One region of the Klebsiella sp. PK01 genome, then DNA from elsewhere that is predicted to be linked to it. Evidence: predicted binding sites of a transcription regulator. Region 1 holds the regulator's gene; the other holds the start of a gene.
What was found. The regulator LexA, encoded in region 1, represses DNA repair genes until DNA is damaged. The targets are predictions, from matches to a motif close to TNCTGTATGTACATACAGNA.
Positions count from the first base shown of each region.

Region 1 (6,251 bases):
CATATGGGCGATGTTGTTGCGATAGTAGGTCATCAGCACCGCCTGCTCGCGCGGCAGGATGATGATATCGCCGATGGTGTCTTTCTCGACTTCGAACTTGTTCATCTGCAGTGCGTGGTCGATAAGCTCGCCGGCGGAAGCCGTCGGCGCGGTCGAATCGGTGGAGTACGGCACGTTACGCAGCAGGTCGAGGTAGCAATCCAACTGCTGGGTCAGCTGCTCACGGGTCAAAGAACGCTGACGCGACGCCAGAAGCGCCGTACAGCACAGGTTCATGGCGTTGGCCGCCCCGGCATTGTTGATGCGCACCATCAGATCGGCGGCGATATTATTCACCGTCGGCGTCAGCCAGGAAGGGCGGACAGCTTCGATAGGATCGATGGCTTCGCGCCATTCAGGCACGTGCTGATTGAGGTAGGTCATCAGCGGCAGCGGTTCGCCGAAGTTAACGTAGCCCTGGCCGAGATTACGCAGCTTGCTGAGGCCGCGCACCATCTGCGGCAGGCTCTCTTTTTCTTTTGTCGCGCCGCGCAGCTCTTTGGCGTAGGTACCGACTTCCATCACGTGCTCGTAGCCGATATAAATCGGCACCAGGGTGATGGGGCGGCTACCGCCGCGCAGCATTGCCTGGATAGTCATCGACAGGGTGCCGGTTTTCGGATCCAGCAGGCGGCCGGTACGGGAACGCCCGCCTTCGACGAAGTATTCCACCGAATAGCCACGGCTGAACAGCTCGCCAAGATATTCGCGGAATACCGTGGAGTAGAGCTTGTTGCCCTTAAAGGTACGGCGAATAAAGAAAGCGCCCAGACGGCGGAAAATCGGCCCGGCCGGCCAGAAGTTGAGGTTTATGCCGGCGGCGATATGCGGCGGCACCAGCCCCTGATGATAAAGCACATAAGAGAGCAGCAGGTAGTCCATGTGGCTACGGTGACAGGGCACATAGACAATCTCATGGCCGTCATGCGCCAGCTGGCGTACGCGCTCGGCGTTATGCACGTTAATCCCCTGATACAGACGGTTCCAGGTGAAGCCGAGAATACGGTCAGTCAGGCGGATCATTTCATAAGAGAAGTTAGCGGCAATCTCTTCCATCAGCGCGATGGCGTTCTGCTGGGCCTTCTCGTGAGAAATCTTCTTGCTGCGCGCTTCATCTTCTACCGCGCGGGCGATAGCTTTCGATGCCAGCAGCTTATTGAACAGATCCTGGCGGGCAGGGAGACGCGGGCCGACGGCGGCCAGACGTTGACGGGCGAAGTGCATACGCGCCACGCGGGCCAGCTTCTGGGCGATGATTTTATCGGTACCGTGCTCATCCGCCATGCGGCGCAGAGAGACAGAAGGCGAGAAACGCACGAAGCTATCGCGGCCAAGCCAGGAGACGGCGAAGAATTTCTGAATACCGTTAAGCATGCGTAGCGGCGGATTCTCTTCGCCTTTTTCGCGACCCGGGGCGCGGCCGAACATCACCGAGACCGGCACCATTTGCACGTCAAGATCGGGATGATTACGGTGCAGATCTAGGTAGTCGTGGAACAGCTTAATGGACTCCTCTTTCGGCGTGTAGTAGGTAAACACGCGCGGGCCGCCGTGGATGAAAACGTAGCGCGGCAGCAGGGTGCCGTCGATTTCCAGCGGTTCAAAAGGGTCGGGTAAGTCATGCGCCAGGCACTGGGCGCGCAGGGTCAGCAGGTCCGCCTTGGAGTTATAAGGCAAGACGTACATTATCGGACGCGAGGTATCGAGCCCTAATTCCTGAGCAGGTTCTGCCGGAATAGACTTGCTTTTTACCAGCACCCGTAATGGTAAATTCAGTAATTTATAGTAAATTCGTTGCCAGCCGGACATAAACGATGTGAAGCCTCTGGTTAATCATGCAAATGCGCGGCAAGAATAACAGAAAGCGTACAAAATTTCCGTTGTCACACGGCAAACACGTACACTCAGCGACGTCATTTACATTAAAAGGTTCTTTTTGATGGCCAATAATACCACTGGGTTAACCAGAATCATTAAAGCAGCAGGTTATTCCTGGAAAGGTTTCCGCGCGGCGTGGGTGAACGAAGCCGCTTTCCGCCAGGAAGGCGTCGCCGCCATTGTAGCCGTGGCGATAGCCTGCTGGCTGGATGTCGATATCATTACGCGAGTCCTGCTCATTGGCTCGGTCCTGTTAGTGATGATAGTCGAAATTCTTAACAGCGCGATTGAAGCGGTGGTTGACCGTATCGGGCCTGAGCATCATGAACTTTCCGGGCGCGCCAAGGATATGGGCTCGGCGGCGGTACTGCTGGCGATAATCATCGCGTTGATCACCTGGACTATGCTGTTGTGGTCGCATTACCGCTAAGTCTTGTCGGCAACGCTCGCAAAACGCAAAGAATCTCCTGATTTTTATATGATATGTGGTTCCAAAATCACCATTAGCTGTATATACTCACAGCATAACTGTATATACACCCAGGGGGCGGAATGAAAGCGTTAACGACCAGGCAGCAAGAGGTGTTTGATCTCATCCGGGATCACATCAGCCAAACGGGCATGCCGCCGACGCGTGCGGAAATTGCTCAGCGCTTGGGGTTCCGTTCCCCAAACGCGGCGGAAGAACACCTCAAAGCGCTGGCGCGTAAAGGCGCGATTGAAATCGTCTCCGGCGCTTCACGCGGCATTCGTCTGCTGACGGAAGAAGAACACGGACTGCCGCTGATCGGCCGCGTCGCCGCAGGCGAACCGCTGCTGGCGCAGCAGCATATTGAAGGTCACTACCAGGTTGACCCGGCGATGTTTAAACCAAATGCCGACTTCCTGCTGCGCGTTAGCGGGATGTCGATGAAAGACATCGGTATCCTAGACGGCGATCTGCTGGCGGTACATAAAACTCAGGACGTGCGTAACGGCCAGGTCGTCGTCGCGCGTATCGATGAAGAAGTCACCGTAAAACGTCTGAAAAAGCAGGGCAACGTCGTTGAACTGCTGCCGGAAAATAGCGAGTTTTCCCCGATCGTCGTCGATCTGCGCCAGCAGAGCTTCACCATTGAAGGTTTGGCCGTCGGCGTGATCCGTAACGGTGAGTGGCTGTAACTCCCGTCCTAACGCAGCGTCATCATGATGCATGACGCTGCGATGTTCCTCCTCTGTCTGGTCCCTCTGCATGCTGCTCAACGCCGCCGATAAAGCACTGTGGCGCCTCGCGCTACCGATGATTTTCTCGAACATTACCGTTCCGCTGTTGGGGCTGGTCGATACCGCCGTTGTCGGCCATCTTGATAGCCCCGTATACCTTGGCGGCGTCGCCGTCGGCGCGACGGCCACCAGTTTCCTCTTTATGCTGCTGTTGTTCCTGCGAATGAGCACCACTGGCTTAACCGCTCAGGCCTACGGCGCCAAAGATCCGCAGCGGCTGGCGCGCGCTCTGGTGCAACCGCTGATCCTGGCGCTGGCCGCCGGGCTGCTCATTGTTCTGTTCCGCATGCCGCTCATTGACCTCGCGCTACATATTGTCGGCGGCAGCGAGGCGGTACTGGAGCAGGCCAGACGGTTCCTCGAAATCCGCTGGCTTAGCGCCCCGGCGTCGTTGGCCAACCTGGTGCTGTTGGGGTGGCTGCTTGGCGTGCAGTACGCCCGCGCCCCGGTGATCCTGCTGGTGGTCGGCAACTTGCTGAATATCGTGCTCGATCTGTGGCTGGTGATGGGGCTGCATATGAACGTGCAGGGGGCGGCACTGGCGACGGCGTTGTCGGAATACGCTACCTTTATCATCGGCCTGCTGATGGCGAAACGGGTGCTGGCGCTGCGCGGCGTGACGCTTGCCATGTTGAAGGAAGCCTGGCGCGGCAATATGCGGCGCCTGCTGGCGCTTAATCGCGACATCATGCTGCGTTCGCTGCTACTGCAGCTCTGTTTTGGCGCCATCACCGTCTTCGGCGCCCGTCTTGGCAGCGACGTGGTGGCGGTCAATGCGGTACTGATGACCATGCTGACCTTTACCGCTTACGCGCTGGACGGTTTTGCCTATGCCGTCGAAGCCCATTCCGGGCAGGCTTACGGCGCGCGTGACGGTAGCCAACTGCTGGAAGTCTGGCGCGCGGCCTGTCGGCAGTCGGGAATGGTCGCGCTGGCGTTCGCGTTAATCTACAGCGTGGCCGGTGAGCATATCATCGCGCTATTGACCTCTATCCCATCATTGCAGCAGCTGGCCGACCGCTATCTGTTCTGGCAGTTGATCCTGCCGGTGATTGGCGTCTGGTGTTATCTGCTGGATGGCATGTTTATCGGCGCGACGCGCGGCGCGGAGATGCGTAATAGCATGGCGGTGGCCGCTGCGGGATTTGCGGTGACGCTGCTCTCTGTGCCCGTGCTCGGCAACCACGGCCTGTGGCTGGCGCTGGCCGTGTTCCTGGCTTTGCGTGGGCTTTCGCTGGCGCTCATCTGGCGCCGCCACTGGCAGCGTGGCACCTGGTTTAATTCACCCTCCTGAATGCAAATAGCCCGGCCGAGCGCAGCGCGAGCCGGGAAAATTCTCCCAGCGTGTTCAATTGGCCTGATGGTTAAAAATTCCGAATAACGAATCGGTGTCAGCATTGTCATCTATAGTTATTACCATGTCCGGAACAAAACGGGCTGTTAACCCACCGAATCATGAGGACGTAATGATGAATAAAGACGAAATCAGCGGTAACTGGAAACAGTTGAAAGGTAAAGCCAAGGAACAGTGGGGTAAACTGACCGATGACGATATGACGGTCATTGAAGGGAAGCGCGATCAGCTAGTCGGTAAAATTCAGGAGCGTTACGGCTACGCGAAAGATCAGGCCGAAAAAGAGGTGTCTGACTGGGAGCGTAAGAACGATACGCGCTGGTAGCGAATGCGGTTTTGACCCCCTGTTTATGCCTGTCTAACGGCATAGTGATATGCCGTAGCTTCCCGCTGATGTCGCCCGACTCAGCGGGCTTTCTTTTTAATCTGGATGGTATGATCGTGATGACAGTGTTCGCGGGCGCTGCACGCTTCGACTTCCACGCAGGCCGCGCACAGGCCGTGCGCTTCAATCACATTATGCCGTAGAGCGAAGCCCATTCTGGCCGCCAGCGTATGCATAATATCTTCTACGCCTTCCGCACACTCTTCTTTGACCACGCCGCAGCGATCGCAGATAAACATCGCCGAACTGTGGGTCGGCTGATCGAAAAGGTGGCACAGTACATAGCTGTTGGTCGATTCCACTTTGTGCACAAAACCTTGCTCCAGCAGAAACTCCAGCGCGCGATAGACCGTGGGCGGCTTCGCCTGCGGCTCTTTTTCTCGCAGCAGATCCAGCAGATCGTAGGCGCTAATCGCCCCTTGCTGCAGGCTCATCAGACGCAACACTTCCAGACGCTGCGGGGTCAGGCGTACGCCACGTTGCACGCAAAGCTTTTCAGCCTGCGCTAACATTTCTTGCGAAGTGGTGTTATCCATGAGCATCCTCTGGTTGCGTGATGTTGAAACTGTTACTTTATCACGAACCAGGTAAAACGCCGAGATCCTGCAAGCTTTGCTATACCTGATGTATCTCATTTTCGGGAGAAAACGATGAAACGACCTGATTGCATTCGACATTGGCGCGAACTGGAAGGTGCGGATGATTCCACCTACCCCGATAGTCACGAGCTGTTTTCTATTGGCGCGCCTCTTGCCCGCGGCCTGCGGCTAAATCGGCTGGGCATCCATCATGAACGCTTACCGCCGGGACGCAGAACCTCTTATCCACATGCGGAAAGCGATGAAGAAGAGTTCATCTACGTGCTGGAAGGCTTTCCGGAAGTCTGGATCAATGGCTACCTATGGAAGCTGGAGCCGGGCGATAGCGTCGGCTTTCCGGCGGGGACTGGCGTGTGTCATACCTTCCTGAATAATACCGAGCAGGAGGTGCGGCTGCTGGTCGTTGGCGAGGCGAATAAAAAACACAACCGCATCTACTATCCGTTGAACCCGGGCTATGCCGCGACTCGCCAGGATCGCTGGGTGGATCACCCTCCGCAGTTCTTTGGCCCGCACGACGGCAAACCGCGGAAAATATAGGCCGCATTTTGACCATGGCGCGTGGCGTTCGACGTTATGCGCCGTGGTTGGTGTTTGTGCTATAGTAGCGCCCCTTTTTACCCGGATGCTTATTTATTCGCCATGATGCCAGAATCCACATCTACCGCTTTTGCTGCCCACCGTTTTTCTATCGCGCCCATGCTCGATTGGACCGACAGACATTGCCGCTACT
Region 1 is NZ_JBYEZM010000006.1:36,155-42,405, forward strand. Features, by position in the region: gene plsB (glycerol-3-phosphate 1-O-acyltransferase PlsB) at 1-1,848, opposite strand, end outside; gene AC22LX_RS18985 (diacylglycerol kinase) at 1,979-2,347, shown strand; gene lexA (transcriptional repressor LexA) at 2,470-3,078, shown strand; gene dinF (MATE family efflux transporter DinF) at 3,149-4,474, shown strand; gene AC22LX_RS19000 (CsbD family protein) at 4,650-4,859, shown strand; gene zur (zinc uptake transcriptional repressor Zur) at 4,940-5,455, opposite strand; gene AC22LX_RS19010 (cupin domain-containing protein) at 5,570-6,058, shown strand; gene dusA (tRNA dihydrouridine(20/20a) synthase DusA) at 6,161-6,251, shown strand, end outside.

Region 2 (6,251 bases), on a different contig from region 1:
AGACGCGCCTGGGCCTGACCCGCGTGGGTGGTGGCCGGGATCCCCATCAGCGCAAATATGGTCTCGGTCAGGACGCGGGTTGGATCGTGGCTGACGCCGTGAACCACCACCGGGAAACCGAGTTTATGCAGCAGTACCGCCAGCAGCGGCGTCAGGTTGGCCTGTTTGCGCGCGCCGTTATAGCTGGGGATAACAATCGGCATCGGTTTCGCTACCGGTGGCGTCAGGCGGAGGGTCTGTAGCTGCATCGCCTCATAGAAGCCCTGTATTTCGGCTTCGCCTTCGCCCTTGATGCGCAGCGCGATGAGAATAGCGCCCAGTTCCAGATCGTCCACTTCGCCGTTTAACATCCGCGTATACAGCGCACGGGCCGTGGTTAAATCCAGGTCGCGAGCGTGATTTTTACCGCGCCCGACTTCTTTGATGATTTTGGTGTAATCCATCGACTTGCTCCCTCCAGCGGTAGGCTCCGCCGACCGGACCGCTTATGCGCTTAGCGGCGTCGGCGACGCGTCTGTTTTGCTTTGCTTTTTACTATAACCTCGGGAACGCCCGGCTGCTCTATGGGAAATACCGGTAACGCATTTAACAATCGCGCGCCGTAATTTTTGGTCAGCAGGCGCTTATCGTAAATAATGACTTCGCCCCAGCACTGATGGCTACGGATCAGGCGCCCGACCTGTTGAATCAGGTTGAATGAGGCGCTCGGCAGGCTTTGTACCTCAAAGGGATAGCGGTTGAGGCTTTTCAACCACTCGCCTTCGGTGATCACCACCGGGCTGTCGATCGGCGGGAAGGCGATTTTATGGATATGCACCTGGCTTAACAGTTCGCCCTTTAAATCCAGCCCTTCGGCAAAAGATTGCAGGCCAACCAGCACGCTGCGCTCGCCGCCTTCAACGCGTTTACGATGTAGCTCGACCAGCCGATAGCGCGGCTGGTCGCCCTGCACCAGCAGCATCAGGCGCAGGTCGGTAACATGTTCCAGAAAGCGATTCATGGCCCGCCCGCTGGCGAACAGCACCAGCATACCGAGATGCTTTTTGCTCTCGACCTGCTCACGGAAAAAAGCCGCCATTTCGGCGATGTGCTGCTCTTCGTTATCAATAAGCGGCTCATAGCGCATCTGCGGAATAATAATTTTTCCCTGCTCGACGTGATTGAACGGCGAGTCCAGCGCCACGAAACGATCGCCCGCTTTTTCTTTCAGACCGCTCATCTCCTGCAGACGCGAGAAGCTATTCAACGAACGCAGCGTCGCCGAGGTGACGACAATATGCGGCACGCTGCGCCACAGCAGACGTTCGAGCTGATCGCTGACGCGGATCCCAACGCAGTGGAACCAGACATGGATCTGGCCGTCGCGGACCTCGCGGGTGGCCCACTTGGTCACCGGGGCGCCGGAAGACTGCGCCATTGAGGCCAGCCGCCACAGCTTGCTCTGGCTTTCGAACATGCCAAGGGCCCGGTTCATCTGCAGCAGGATACGATGCAGGCGCACCACGTCGTGGCTGCCGGTCTTTTCACTGAGATCGTTGAGAAACAGCTCTGCCAGCCCGCGCAGCATTTCGGTGAGCTTGGCCAGCCGCTGACAAATCTCCATGACTTCCTGCGGCAGTTCGCCCATCGGGAAGCGATGCTCCGCCTCCTGGGCGGCTGGCATATAGAGATTGAGAATATTATTGAGCGAGGCGATAAGCTCATACAGCTCTTCGCAGTGTTCGTTCAACCGTTCCGGATTGGCCAACGGCGGCGCGGTCTTCGGACGGAACTGCTCCATGCAGGTCGCCACCAGCTTGCTGAACAGATCCAGCTGCAGCCGGTACCAGGGCGCGGTTATCTCCGCGCTCATCTCTAAGGCATCGCGGGCGACGTCCGGGAGATGGTGGCCTTCATCAAGCACCAGCAGCAGGTTTTTCGGCTCCGGCAGCACCGCTTCGCTCTCCATCGCCGCCATCACCAGCGCATGGTTGGCCACCACCACTTCCGCTTCCTGAATTTCGCGGCGGGCCACGAAAAACGGGCATTCACGGTAGTAGTGGCAGTTGCGGTTAAGACAGCTGGCTTTATCGGTGCTCAGCCGCCCCCACAGGGCGTCGTCAATGGGCTTATCGGTATGGTCGCGCAGGCCGTCCCATTTATAGCCGTCGAGATCGGTTTTCAGCGTCGCGCACAGCTTTTGTTCGGCCTGGTTTTTTGGCGTCAGATCGTCATCGAGGAACGCCAGCAGGTCCTGCTGCGTCGCCTCGGTGCTGGCCAGCGCCGCCAGATTACGCGGACAAACGTAGCGGCCGCGGCCAAAGGCGGCGGTAAAGCGCAGGTCGGGAATAATCTTGCGCAGCAGCGGCAGGTCTTTACTGTAGATTTGATCCTGCAGCGCGACGTTGGCGGTACTGACCACCAGCGTTTTTTGTTCCTCACGGGCGATGGCGATGCCGGGGATCAGATATGACAGCGTTTTGCCGACGCCGGTCGGCGCTTCGATAGCCAGATGCCGCCCCTCTTCCCCGGCGAGCGTTTTCGCTACATCGGCGATCATCTGCCGCTGCGGGGCTCGGGGGATAAAGTCCGGGATCTGTTCCTGAAGCGCCTTATACCAGGCGGCGATTTGCGCTTTTAGCGCAGCGGTCAAAGCCATGAGAAAACCTGAATACTGTATAAACAGCCACTATTGTGCCATTTTTGCCGGCCAGGAGGTATTGCTTTCTGTAAGGGGTGGAATCGCGCTCGATAAAAAGCGAGATGAACGGCAAAAAAACGGCCCGCCGCCGCGCACGCGGGCAGACGAGCCGTGATGATGCCTGAGCGCTTTATCGTCCCAGGCGACAGCGTCTTATTCGCCGGCAGGTTTACGCGGGCGACGACGACGCGGTGGTTTACCGTCCTGGGTACGCGCTTTCGGCGCTTCACCATCCTGACGGCGCGGCGCCTGTTGGCTACGGCCCTGGCTCTGACCGCCGCGTCCCTGTCCCTGCCCCTGACCGCGGCCTCCGCCGCCACGCTGCTGACGACCGTTTTGAATCGGCTCCGCTTTAATCGACGGATCCGGCTCATAACCGGCAATAGCAATACGCGGGATCTCTTTTTTCAGCAGGCGTTCGATATCACGCAGCAGCTTATGCTCGTCCACGCAGACCAGCGACAGCGCTTCGCCGGTCGCCGCCGCGCGGCCGGTACGGCCAATACGGTGTACATAATCTTCCGGCACGTTCGGCAACTCATAGTTAACCACGTGCGGTAGCTCTTCGATGTCGAGCCCGCGCGCGGCGATGTCGGTGGCGACCAGCACACGAATGCCGCCGGATTTAAAGTCAGCCAGCGCGCGGGTACGCGCGCCCTGGCTCTTGTTGCCGTGGATAGCGGCGCTACGGATACCGTCTTTATTCAGTTGCTCCGCCAGATGGTTGGCGCCGTGCTTGGTGCGGGTAAAGACCAGCACCTGCTGCCAGTTGCCTTCGCCAATCAGCTGCGAGAGCAGTTCACGCTTACGTTTCTTATCCACAAAGTGAACGTGCTGGGTGATCTGCTCAGAGGCGGTGTTTCGGCGCGCCACTTCGACTTCCAGCGGGTTATGCAGCAGTTTTTCCGCCAGCGCTTTGATCTCGTCGGAGAAGGTAGCGGAGAACAGCAGGTTTTGACGACGCGGCGGCAGTTTAGCCAGCACGCGGCGGATGTCGTGGATAAAGCCCATGTCCAGCATGCGGTCGGCTTCATCCAGTACCAGCACTTCAACTTTATCCAGGCTGACCGCGTTCTGGTGCTCGAGATCCAGCAGACGGCCCGGGGTGGCGACGAGGATATCGACGCCGCCGCGCAGTTTCATCATCTGCGGGTTGATGCTCACGCCGCCGAAGACCACCAGCGAGCGGATATTCAGATATTTGCTGTAGTCGCGGACGTTTTCGCCCACCTGCGCCGCCAGTTCGCGGGTCGGCGTCAGGATCAGGGCGCGCACCGGACGGCGCCCCTTCGCGTGCGGCTGCTCCTGGGTCAGGCGCTGCAGCAGCGGCAGCGTAAAACCGGCGGTCTTGCCGGTCCCGGTCTGGGCGCTGGCCATCAGATCGCGGCCCTGCAGTACTGCCGGGATCGCCTGCTGCTGGATAGGGGTCGGCTCAACGTAGCCCTGCTCGGCGACGGCGCGCAGGATATCGGGATTCAGGCCAAGGGAATCAAAAGACATAACAACTCCGAACCGCCCCGGCCCGTTTAAGGGCGTAGTTTTCAGGGAGATTATTGCGATAGAGATGGCAAAAACCACAATGCCATGAAGGGGCGCAGTCTAGCAGATTTTGTGACGAACCGCATAAAATATCCCCGCAGGAATTACCAGCAAAATAATGCACGCTTGCGCCGGGTAACTTTTAGTATTCATCATGATGGACAGTTCAGCGAATCGCCTCTATTCTTAATCAATCGATTGATTAATTTTTTAGAGTGCGATGAACAGTACCTCCGTGACCAGTAAAGGCGAACAAGCCAAAAGCCAGCTTATCGCCGCCGCCATCGCGCAATTCGGCGAGTATGGCCTCCATGCGACGACCCGCGATATCGCCGCGCAGGCCGGGCAAAATATCGCTGCTATCACCTATTATTTCGGTTCGAAAGACGACCTGTATCTCGCCTGCGCGCAGTGGATTGCCGACTGTATCGGCGAGAATTTCCGCCCGCATGCCGAAGCGGCCGAAGCCCTGCTCGCCCAGACGCCCCCCGACAAACCGGCGCTGCGGGAATTGATTCTGCGCAGCTGCCGCGATATGAGTCTGCTGCTGACCCAGGACGACACGGTCAACCTCAGCAAATTTATCTCTCGCGAGCAGCTCTCCCCTACGGCGGCTTACCAGCTTATCCACCAGCAGGTTATCGCCCCGCTACATAGCTATTTGACGCGGCTTATCGCCGCCTGGACCGGGCGCGATGCCAACGATACGCAAATGATTCTGCACACCCACGCCCTGCTTGGCGAGGTGCTGGCCTTCCGCCTCGGGCGGGAAACCATTTTACTGCGTACCGGCTGGGCGCAGTTCGATCAACAAAAGGCTGAACAAATTTTTCAGGTGATTACCTGTCATATCGATTTCATTCTGCAAGGGTTAGCGCAAAGGAGCCTGGGATCATGAAAAAACCCGTCGTCGTTCTACTGGTCGTCATCGTGCTCGCCGCGATCGGCGGCGCCTGGTGGTGGTATCAAAGCAGCCAGGCGAAAGATCTCACTCTCTATGGCAATGTCGATATTCGCACTGTGAATATGAGCTTCCGCGTCGGCGGACGGCTGGCAACCCTGAACGTCGATGAAGGCGATGAAATTCGCCGCGGGCAAACCCTCGGCGAACTTGACCGCGCGCCGTATGAGAACGCGCTGCAGCAGGCGCAGGCCAACGTCTCCACCGCCCAGGCGCAGTACGATTTGATGATGGCGGGCTACCGTGCCGAAGAGATTGCGCAGGCGGCGGCCGCGGTGAACCAGGCGCAGGCCGCCTGGGTCTATGCGCAGAATTTTTATCAACGTCAGCTCGGCCTGCGCGCCAGCAGCGCGATTTCAGCCAACGACCTCGAAAACGCCCGTTCTTCACGCGATCAGGCGCAGGCGACCTTAAAATCGGCGCAGGACAAACTGCGTCAATATCGCGCCGGTAACCGCCCGCAGGAAATTGCCCAGGCCAAAGCCAGCCTTGAACAGGCGCAGGCGGCCCTGGCGCAGGCCAAACTGGACCTGCACGATACCGTACTGACCGCGCCGTCCGACGGTACCCTGATGACCCGAGCCGTAGAGCCCGGCACCATGTTGAACGCCGGCGGCACGGTGTTGACGCTATCGTTAACCCATCCGGTTTGGGTACGCGCCTACGTTGACGAGAAAAACCTTGGCCAGGCGCAGCCGGGGCGCGAAGTACTGCTGTATACCGATAGCCGGCCGAACAAGCCCTATCATGGTAAAATCGGCTTTGTCTCCCCCAGCGCCGAATTCACGCCGAAGACCGTGGAAACACCGGATTTGCGTACCGATCTCGTCTACCGCCTGCGCATCGTGGTGAACGACGCCGACGGCGCGCTGCGTCAGGGCATGCCGGTCACCGTCTCCTTCAGCAACGGAAACGGGCATGAGTAAGGACGCGATAACTTTAACCGGACTGACACGCGGTTTTCCCGGTATGGACCGACCCGCGGTCGCGCCGCTGAACTGTACCATTCACTCAGGCTACGTCACAGGGCTCGTCGGCCCCGATGGCGCGGGTAAAACCACCCTGATGCGA
Region 2 is NZ_JBYEZM010000004.1:591,059-597,309, reverse strand. Features, by position in the region: gene ybiB (DNA-binding protein YbiB) at 1-443, opposite strand, end outside; gene dinG (ATP-dependent DNA helicase DinG) at 494-2,638, opposite strand; gene rhlE (ATP-dependent RNA helicase RhlE) at 2,834-4,180, opposite strand; gene cecR (transcriptional regulator CecR) at 4,440-5,117, shown strand; gene hlyD (secretion protein HlyD) at 5,114-6,106, shown strand; gene AC22LX_RS16075 (ATP-binding cassette domain-containing protein) at 6,099-6,251, shown strand, end outside.
Region 2: the regulator LexA is predicted to act here: its motif matches at 2,652-2,671, upstream of dinG (ATP-dependent DNA helicase DinG).